One region of the Niveibacterium microcysteis genome, then DNA from elsewhere that is predicted to be linked to it. Evidence: predicted binding sites of a transcription regulator. Region 1 holds the regulator's gene; each other region holds the start of a gene.
The links. The regulator FNR, encoded in region 1, switches genes on or off when oxygen is low (the NO sensors DNR and NnrR bind a similar motif). The targets are predictions, from matches to a motif close to TTGANCTAGNTCAA.

Region 1 (3,276 bases):
CGCCCAGCAGCGCACCGGCGAGGGTATAGCTGGTGATGCGGCCCAGGTTGTAGGCCAAATGGATCGGCCAAATGCGTCGCGACTGCCCAGGCGCATTGACGGTAAGCGCAGCAACCAGCCCTCCGCACATGCCCACGCAGTGGGTTCCACCCAGCAGACCGATCAGCGTCGCGGCAAGGTATCCCGCTTCAGGCATCACACAACATCCCGGTGCAGCCCATTCAGGGCAATCCGCAAGTGTAGCGGCCGGCCGAGGCTCAAATCACCTTGGAGTAGCGGACGACTTCGCGATCACCGCGCAAATGCGCGTCAAACGCCATGGCCAATACGCGCGCCAGCATGCGACCCGGCGTCGTTACCTCGACCCCCTTCTTGCCAACGATGCACAGGCCATCACGCTCATGGGCCCGCAGCGCTTCGATCTCGTCGGCAAAATACTCGGAGAACGTGATGCCCCAGGCCTGCTCAAACGCCGCGTAATCCAGCGAGAAGTGGCACATCAGACTCTGAATAACCGCGTAACGAAGCTGATCGTCGAACATCATCTCGTAGCCACGGACGACAGGGAGCTCGTCACGATCGAGCATCTCGTAGTAGGCCTCAAGCGTCTTCGCACTCTGTGCGTAGGCCGGGCCTACCTTGCCAATGGAGGAAACGCCGAAGCCCAACAGATCGCAGTCCGAGTGCGTTGAATAGCCCTGGAAGTTGCGATACAAACGCCCGTTGCGCTGAGCCACGGCCATCTCGTCGTCCGGCCGCGCGAAGTGGTCCATGCCGATGAACACGTAGCCCGCGTCAGTCAGCTTCGAAATCGCCATGCCCAGGATCTCGAGTTTCTGGTCCGCACTCGGCAAGTCGCCCGCATTGATCCGCCGTTGCGGCATGAAGCGCGTCGGCAGGTGGGCATAGTTGTAGAGTGCAAGACGGTCCGGGGCGATCTCCAGCACGCGATCCAGCGTCTGGCTGACGCGCTCGACGCTCTGGAACGGCAATCCGTAGATCAGATCGATACTGACCGAACGGAAACCATTCGCGCGCGCGGCCGCGATGACCGCCGCGGTTTCCTCAACAGACTGGATGCGGTTGACGGCTTTCTGGACGATCGGGTCAAAATCCTGAACACCGACGCTCATCCGGTTGAAGCCCTCGGCCCCAAGCAGCGCAACGGTTTCAGCGGAAACGCGGCGCGGGTCTACCTCGATCGAGTACTCGCCACCGGGCGTCAGGTTGAAATGCCGGCGGATCGAACGAAACAATTCGCGGATCTCGCTGTCCGACAGGAAGGTCGGTGTGCCGCCGCCCCAGTGCATTTGTGAAACATCGTGCGAGCCGGCGAGCTGTCCGGCGACCAAACCCATTTCTTTGTCAAGATAGCGCAGGTAGCGCTCCGCCCTGCTACGGTCCTTCGTGACAATCTTGTTGCACGCGCAGTAGAAGCAAACCGTATCGCAGAATGGAATGTGGAAATATAATGAGAGGGGTTTTTTGAGGCCGCCCTGCGCGCGCAGACCTAGATGTCTTGCGTAGTCGCTGCGCCCAAAGCCCTCGTGAAACCTGTCCGCGGTCGGATACGACGTGTAGCGCGGGCCGGAAACGTCGAAACGCTGGATGAGATCGCGGTCGAAGACCGGCGTCTGCTCATTCTGATTCATTGTTTGTTTTTTTCTCTCTGTGGATGCCGGAAGGTGTCATGAACTCGGTCGGAGCCGTTTGATTGCCATCAACTAGCCCACTTGGAGCACCCGCCTTGGAAAAACCCGCCACGATTCCGCTGACGGCCGTCAATCTTCGCACCGCGTGCACCCAATGCAACCTCAAGGAGCTTTGCCTTCCCGTTGGTCTTGACGACGTCGATCTTGAAAGGATCGACGGCCTCATCACTGCACGCAAGAAGGTCAAGCGGCAGCAGCATTTATACCGTGCTGGGGAGCCTTTCGAAGCAATCTATGCGATTCGCACCGGTTTCTTCAAGACCGACATCCTGACCGAAGACGGCCGGGATCAGGTCACCGGTTTCCAGATGGCCGGAGAGATCCTCGGACTCGACGGCATCTCGACGGATCGGCATGTCTGCAATGCGGTTGCACTTGAGGATTCAGACGTCTGCATGATTCCGTTCGAACGGCTCGAAGAACTCTCGCGCCGCATCGAACCCCTGCAGCGCCAGTTCCACAAGTTCATGAGCCGCGAGATCGTCCGCGAGCAAGGCATCATGATGCTGCTCGGGTCGATGCGCGCTGAAGAACGTCTGGCTGCATTCCTGATCAACCTATCGCAACGCATGCGCCTTCGTGGGTACTCCGCTTCGGAGTTCCACCTTCGCATGACGCGCGAGGAGATAGGCTCTTACCTCGGTCTGAAACTGGAGACAGTGAGCCGGGCGTTCTCCAAATTCCAGGATGACGGCTTGATCAGCGTCCACCAGAAGCACATCCAGATTCTGGATGCGGATGGACTGCGCCGACTGATTGGCCGCGCGAACGTGTAGTTACCACCATGGCGTCGGTCGTCTTGTCAGCGCGACCGACACGATGTAAGCCAGCACCAACAAAGCGGCCACAAATGTGGCCGCTTTTGCTTGGCGTGTGCGCCCGCGCTTGAGCGCGTAAGACCCCAGAACGATGTAGCCAAGCAAGCCAAGCACCTTCGCGGTCAACCAGTCGTCACGAAACGGCGCTACGCGAAGGGTCCAGGCCAAGGCGACGGCCGAGGCGAGCAATCCGGTATCGACGATATGCGGAACCACCCTCGCCCAACGCTGGCGCACCCAAGGCGCATCAATCAGGACGCCGATACCTCTGGCGATGAATCCAGTGGCAGATAGCACCACGAAGCCGACATGAAGACATTTGAGCAGCAGGTAATCCATCGGCCTCGTTAGCGTTCCATGACGTAGTCACCGGGAGCAGCGGCAAGCGGAGGAAAGGCATCGTTGCTCACGGGTGGCGGCGCGACACGCTCACCGCAACGCTCGTCCAGCCACCTGAACCAATCGTCCCACCAACTTCCGGCGTGGTGGTCGGCGCGCTCACGCCAACCATGCGCGCTGTCGGTCCGGTGCGCCGTACCGATCCAGTACTCGCGTTTCGGCGGCTGTACGGGTGGATTGACGATCCCGAGGATATGACCGCTGGACGAGAGTACGAAGCGCTTGTCTCCACGCACGAAATTGGCGACCCTAAATGCCTGCCGCCACGGGGCAATATGATCGTCTTCGGCCGCAACGGCATACAGCGGTTGGGTGATCCGCCCAAGATCGAGCGACTCGCCGGCGAC
Region 2 (3,276 bases), 1.6 Mb from region 1:
ACCTCGCAGGCATCGTCGCCCATGTCACCCTGCTCGAATTCGCCGACACCCTGCGTGCCGACGCGGTGCTGCAGAAGAAGCTGCACAGCCTGCCGAACGTGAAGGTCATCACCTCGGCGCAGACCACCGAAGTGACCGGCGACGGCAGCAAGGTCGACGGCCTCTCGTACAAGGACCGCGTCAGCGGCGCAGCGCACCACATCGAACTCGAAGGCATCTTCGTGCAGATCGGCCTGCTGCCGAACACCGACTTCCTCAAGGACGTCGTCAAGCTCTCGCCGCGCGGCGAGATCGAAGTCGACGCCCGCGGCGAGACCTCGGTGCCAGGCGTGTTCGCAGCCGGCGATGCGACGACGGTGCCGTACAAGCAGATCATCATCGCGATGGGTGAGGGGGCCAAGGCAAGTCTGGGGGCTTTCGACCACCTGATCAGGACTTCGGCGCCGGCGTGATTGGCGGCGGAGGTTGAATGGAACAGCCCGCCCGGTGTGAGCCGCGGCGGGCTGTTTGTATTTCTGCGCCACTTCGACGCCCAAGGCTCTGTTGATTCCGGCTCGCGACTGGACATCTTTCATCGCAACGGTGTGTCCGTTCAAGCCGAGACCCGCCCCGGCGGGCGGGTTCCTTTCTTGTGCCGACAAGAAAGGAACCAAAGAAGCGGCCACCGCTTCAACGCCCCGCCCGCGGCAGGGTGCACTGCGCTGCTCGAAGCATCGGGTGTCTGCGCAACTAGGCCCTGCGTGCCTCAGACAGTCCTCGCCACCGCCGCTTCGCGTCGGAACCCGAAGCTTCTGCGCTGCTCGGCGTTTCAGAGGGGGGTGGAAATGCGTCGACGAGCAACCGCAGCGGGACTACGAATACGTGACGCGCGGTAGAGGCTCGACGTTTTTGACTTTGGGTCCCGTCGAGAGCGCCGAACGGAGGTGTCGGCCGGCGGGGTAGTCCAGACTCGCTGTTTGAGGCGCGCAGCGCCGAGTTCGCGAGGCCGGCCGACGGGCGATACCGCAGCGAGGGGAGCCCGCAGGGCCGTGAACGCCGGGTCGTCTTTTCTTGGTTACTTCTTTTGACGAAGCAAAAGAAGTAACACGCCCGCCGGGGCGGGACCCGGCTTCAGCGGGAACGCAGCTCCGATTCATCTCGGTCGATCGACGAATGCCGTCCGCGAAATGTGTGGTGGGTTGTGCAACGCACCTCGATCCCCTCTCCCTTGATCTGCATGAAAGCACGCGATGCTGCATTGCAGCACCCTTGCGGTCCGCCGCGAAGCGGCACCCAATAAAACCAAGGAGCAGTTTGATGAAGGACCATGCAGCGCACGACCACACCGCCAATCCCGCCCCGCTCGGGCTGTTGGGATTCGGCATGACGACGGTCTTGCTCAACCTCCACAACGCGGGCGTGTTTGAGCTCGGATCGATGATCCTCGCGATGGGCATCTTCTACGGTGGTATCTGCCAGGTGTGCGCCGGGCTGATGGAGTGGAAGAAGGGCAACACCTTCGGCACCGTGGCCTTCACATCCTACGGCTTCTTCTGGCTGTCGCTGGTGGCGCTGGTCGTGCTGCCGAAGACCGGGCTTGCGACGGCGACCTCGTCGGGCGGCATGGCGGCCTATCTGGCCATGTGGGGCGTGCTTACCCTGGTGCTGTTCATCGGCACGCTGCGCCTCAACCGTGTGACGCAACTGGTGTTCGCCTCGCTCACGGTGCTGTTTGCGCTGCTCGCGGTGGCGGACGCTACCGGCAACGAAACCCTGAAGCTGGTGGCGGGTTGGGAAGGCATCTTGTGCGGGGCATCGGCGATCTATGCGGCCGCTGCGCAAGTGCTCAACGAAGTGTATGGCCGCACGGTGCTGCCGTTGGGCGACCGAGCCCAGCACAAGGTTGTGCCGCTGCACTGCAAGGCCGCCTGACAGCAGGCACGATGCAGGTGCCGGACGCTGCACGGCCGCGGCGCCCGGCTTGAGGTGTCGTCGGCGGACCAGCGCACGGTCGGCGCTAAAATGGCGGCCCGCCGCTACGTAGCCATCCATGTCCAAAATCGAAACCCTCACCCGCAAGCAGGCCGTCCGCGATTACGAAGGCTATGCCTGCATCGGTCTGTCGAATCCGAAGAACCCGTCCAACGTGGGTGAGGTGATGCGCGCGGCCGGTTGCTACGGCGTGCACTCGGTCTTCTACACCGGCAAGCGCTACGAGCATGCGCGCGAGTTCCGTACCGACACCAAGCAGGTCCATCTGCAGATCCCGCTGATCGGCGTGGAGGATCTGCAGGGCATCATTCCGCTCGGTTGTGTGCCGGTCGCGATCGAGATTCACGCCAACGCGCAGCCGCTGACGCAGTACAAGCACCCGGAGCGGGCCTTCTACATCTTCGGGCCGGAGGACGGCAGCCTGAAGGACAACGTCACCTCATGGTGCCGCGACATCGTCTATGTGCCGACCAACGGTTGCATGAACCTCGCCGCGACGGTGAACGTGGTGCTCTACGACCGCATGCTGAAGCGCTCCCTGGCGGATTGAGCACGGCACTGCTTGCGTGCTGGTTGTCGGCCGGCGTGGCGTGAGCTAGCGTGAGATGACTGCGCCAGTGGGGGTTCGCTATGTTCGGCAGACTGATCTTCCGGCAACTCTTCGACGCCGCGTCGTCGACCTACACCTATCTGTTGGCGGATCCGCAGACGCGTGAAGCGGTCTTGATCGACACCGTCTTCGAGCAGCATCTGCGCGACCTCGCCTTGGTCGAGGAACTCGGCCTCAAGCTCGTTGCGGTACTCGATACGCACTGCCATGCCGACCATGTTACGGGCGCGTGGCTGATGCAGGCGGCGACCGGTTGCCGCATCGGGGTGTCGAAGCGTTACGGCGATGCGATGCAGGGGGCGGACCTGCTGCTCGACCACGGCGACCGCGTGGCCTTCGGGCAGCGCCACCTCGATGTTCGCGCCACACCGGGGCACACCGACGGTTGCCTGTGTTTCGTCAGCGACGACCAAGGCATGGCGTTCACCGGCGACAGTCTGCTGATTCGTGGCGCCGGGCGTTGCGACTTCCAGCAGGGCAGTGCGCACACCCTGTTCCGCTCGATCACCGAGCAGATCTTCAGCCTGCCCGACGAATGCCTGATCTACCCTGCGCATGATTACAACGGCCGAACCATGTCCTCGGTGGCCGAGGAGCGGCGCCACAATCCGCGCATTGGCGGGCAGGCGGACGAGCGCGACTTTGTCGGTTTCATGGAAAACCTCAACCTGCCGCATCCGAAACAGCTTGCTGTA
Region 3 (3,276 bases), 1.4 Mb from region 1:
GTCGAGGTTCTTGATGTCGAACACCGCAACCGATTGCGAGATTGCCGGTTCCGGATTGAGTGGCGTGTCGACATACAGGTGCGTCGATTTCGGATGCGTCTTGAGGAATAGCGAGCCACCGCCCTGCCCCTTCAACTGCGCGACCATCTTCCACGCATATTCCTTGTGCTTGACCGGATCGGTACCGACCAGCGCAATCGTGTCGTCGCCAAGATGGCCGGTCGCCCAGACCGGGCCGAATTTCGGATGCACGAAGTTGGCGCCACGACCCGGGTGCGGAATCTTGCCGACGTCCGCGATACCGGCGAGCTTGTCTTCCTTCGCGTCGATCACGCCGATCTTGTTCGACTGGTTCGCGGCGACCATGAAGTAGCGGTGCGTGCTGTCCCAGCCGCCGTCGTGCAGGAAGCGGGCCGAGCCGATCTCGGTGATCTTCAGCGCGTCGATGTTCGAGTAGTCGACCATCAGCGTCTTGCCGGTCTCCTTCACGTTGACGACGAACTCCGGCCTGAAGTGCGACGCGACGATCGACGCCACGCGCGGTTCCGGATGGTAGTCCTGGGTATCGACCGTCATCCCGCGGGTGGCGACGATCTTCTTCGGCTCCAGCGTGTTGCCGTCCATGATCACGAACTGTGGCGGCCAGTAGGTGCCAGCGATCGCGTACTTGTCCTCGTAGCCCTTGAACTTCGAGGTATCGACCGAGCGCGCCTCAAGACCGACGCGGATCTCGGCAACGTTGTCCGGCTTCTCCATCCACAGGTCGATCAGGTTGATCTTCGCGTCGCGGCCGATTACGAACAGATAGCGGCCAGACGCCGACACGCGCGAGATGTGCACCGCATAGCCGGTCTTGATGATGTTGATGATCTTCTTGCTGTCCCCGTCGATCAGCGCGATCTCGCCGGCGTCGCGCAAGGTGGTCGAGAAGATGTTGGCGATGTTGTAGTTGTTCATCTTCTTCGTCGGGCGCTTCGCCGGCGGAACGATGACCTTCCAGGTCGCCTTCATGTCCTTCATGCCGTATTCCGGCGGCTGCGGAGGCGTTTGCTGCACGTAGCGCGCCATCAGGTCGACATCCTGCTCGCTCAACTCGCCCGAGGTCTGCCAGTTCGGCATGCCGGCCGGCGACCCGTAGGCAATGAACACCTTGAGGTAGTCCGTGCCCTTGCCGATCGTGATGTCCGGTGTCAGCGGCTTGCCGGTGGCGCCCTTGCGCAGCACGCCATGGCAGCCGGCGCAGCGCTCGAAGTAGATCTGGCGCGCCTTGTCGAACTCCGCCTTGCTCATCGGCGGCGCCTTCGGGTTGATGTCCTGGTACATCTCCACGTCGGCCAGTGGCGAGCCGCCCGCCTGGTATTTCACCTCGGCGTCGGTAACCCCCATCTTGTTGTCCGCCGCCCATAGCTGGCCGCCCCCCAATGTGGCCAGTGCGGCCAGCGTGGCGATCGATAACGCCTTCTTGTTCATGTGCTCTCCCCCAATGTAAGACCGGTGCCCAGACCGTCTGAGACGGCGCCACTGTCTTCCCCACTCCCAGTGGGGTCATTGATGCGAGTCAAGATCGCCGGAGCGCCTTTGCGCTTGGGCGCGGGCAGCTATCATGGGCGCAACGGAGACCATGCATGACGACACAGAACCCACCTGATTTCGACGCAATCCTGGATGCACTTAGCGAGGTCGCCGACCCCGAACTGGGCGTCGGCATCGTGCCGCTCGGCCTGATCTACGAAGCCCATGCCGACGGCGCAACGCTGCACGTCACGCTCACGCTGACCTCGCCGACCTGCCCGCTCGGCGATGTGCTGATCGCCGATGTCGAAGATGCGCTGACAGCCCGTTTCCCCGGCTTTACGCCGGCCGTGACGCTGACCTTCGAGCCGCCGTGGACGCCGGAGCGCATGAGCCCCGCCGCCCGCGCGGCGATGTCATGAACGCGGTTCGCCTGCTGCCAGTAGCCAGCGCGCTGGCCGCCCTGCTCGCCGCAGTGTGGGCAGGGCTGGTGCGCCTGGGCTTGCCGCTGCCGGTGCCACTCGCGCAGTGGCCACTGATGCACGCAGCGCTGTTCGGCTGCGGTTTCTTCGGCACCGTGATCGCACTTGAACGCGCCATCGCCTACGGGCGCGAAGCCGCCTTCGCGGTGCCGCTCGCCAACGCCACAGCCACTGTCGTCGCCCTTGCAGGGCTGTGGGAGCTGGCGCTCTACATCTGGGTCGGCGCTGGCGTCGGCCTCGTCGTGGTGGCCTTCCTGCAAGCCCGTGCGATACGCGAACCGTATGCGGATGTGCTGACGCTGGCGGCGAGCTTCCTGCCGCTGGCCGCAGTGTTCGTGCTGGGCGGACATGGCACTGCCGCAGCGCTGAGCTGGATCGCCTTCCTCGTGCTGACGATCGCGGCCGAGCGGCTCGAACTCTCCCGCGTGATGCCGCGCCCCGCATGGGCAACCGCGCTGCCGCCGCTGCTCGCTTTCGCCCTTGCGGTGCCAGTGTGGTTCGCCGTGAGCCACCCGCTCGGCGCGCAACGCGGGCTCGCGCTCGCCTTGCTGGCGTGGGTCGCGTGGCTGGCGCGCTTCGACGTGATCCGCATCACCCTACGGCGGCCGGGTCAGCCGCGCTTCACCGCGGTATGCCTGATCAGCGGCTATGCCTGGCTGGCAATTGCCGCCATCGTGCTCGGCGCTGCCAACGCGCCGCTCGGCGCCGGCGACGCCGCCTACGATGCGGTGCTGCATGCGGTGTTCGTCGGTTTTGTGATGTCGATGCTGTTCGGCCATGCGCCGATCATTCTTCCGGCGATTACCGGCTGGCGCCCACGCGTACGCCCGGCGCTGTATCTCGCGCTGGCCGTGCTTCATCTATCGGTTGCGCTGCGCCTAAGCGGCGATGCGGTCGGGCTGACTAGCCTGCGCCAAACTGGCGGCGTAATACATGTCGCCGCGCTGGTGCTCTATGCGCTGCTGCTGGTGCAAGGCGGCGGCACACGCATTCGCCTGAGCGCGCCGGCCAAGCGCTAGGCTGTATCAGATCCAGGCCTCGGGGGGCAGATCAAACTCCCCGATATCGCGCTCGCACAGCCGCTCAGCCAGCTCACAACCGGGCGGGCACAGCGACGGATCGCCCCACTGCGTGGCGCACCATATCTCGTCGAGTTGGTCGTCCGGAGCTGGCGCACGCACTGGGCAATCAACCGCATGTGGCGTCATATCGCCTCCTGAGCCGTCGCGGCGCGAAAGCCACGATTTTGATGGAATCGTGGATTAATAGACCATCAGCATCA

Region 2: the regulator FNR is predicted to act here: its motif matches at 1,208-1,221, upstream of JY500_RS16395 (acetate uptake transporter).
Region 3: the regulator FNR is predicted to act here: its motif matches at 1,549-1,562, upstream of JY500_RS02610 (nitrite reductase).

The regions. Positions count from the first base shown of each region.
Region 1 covers NZ_CP071060.1:1,989,459-1,992,734, reverse strand. The annotation lists gene JY500_RS09055 (sulfite exporter TauE/SafE family protein) at 1-196, opposite strand, end outside; gene hemN (oxygen-independent coproporphyrinogen III oxidase) at 258-1,652, opposite strand; gene fnr (fumarate/nitrate reduction transcriptional regulator Fnr) at 1,748-2,488, shown strand; gene JY500_RS09040 (SirB2 family protein) at 2,489-2,869, opposite strand; gene JY500_RS09035 (PHA/PHB synthase family protein) at 2,878-3,276, opposite strand, start outside.
Region 2 covers NZ_CP071060.1:3,608,434-3,611,709, reverse strand. The annotation lists gene ahpF (alkyl hydroperoxide reductase subunit F) at 1-452, shown strand, start outside; gene JY500_RS16395 (acetate uptake transporter) at 1,297-1,911, shown strand; gene JY500_RS16390 (RNA methyltransferase) at 2,030-2,521, shown strand; gene JY500_RS16385 (MBL fold metallo-hydrolase) at 2,602-3,276, shown strand, end outside.
Region 3 covers NZ_CP071060.1:563,954-567,229, reverse strand. The annotation lists gene JY500_RS02610 (nitrite reductase) at 1-1,470, opposite strand, end outside; gene JY500_RS02605 (metal-sulfur cluster assembly factor) at 1,626-1,934, shown strand; gene JY500_RS02600 (hypothetical protein) at 1,931-3,013, shown strand; gene JY500_RS02595 (hypothetical protein) at 3,020-3,202, opposite strand.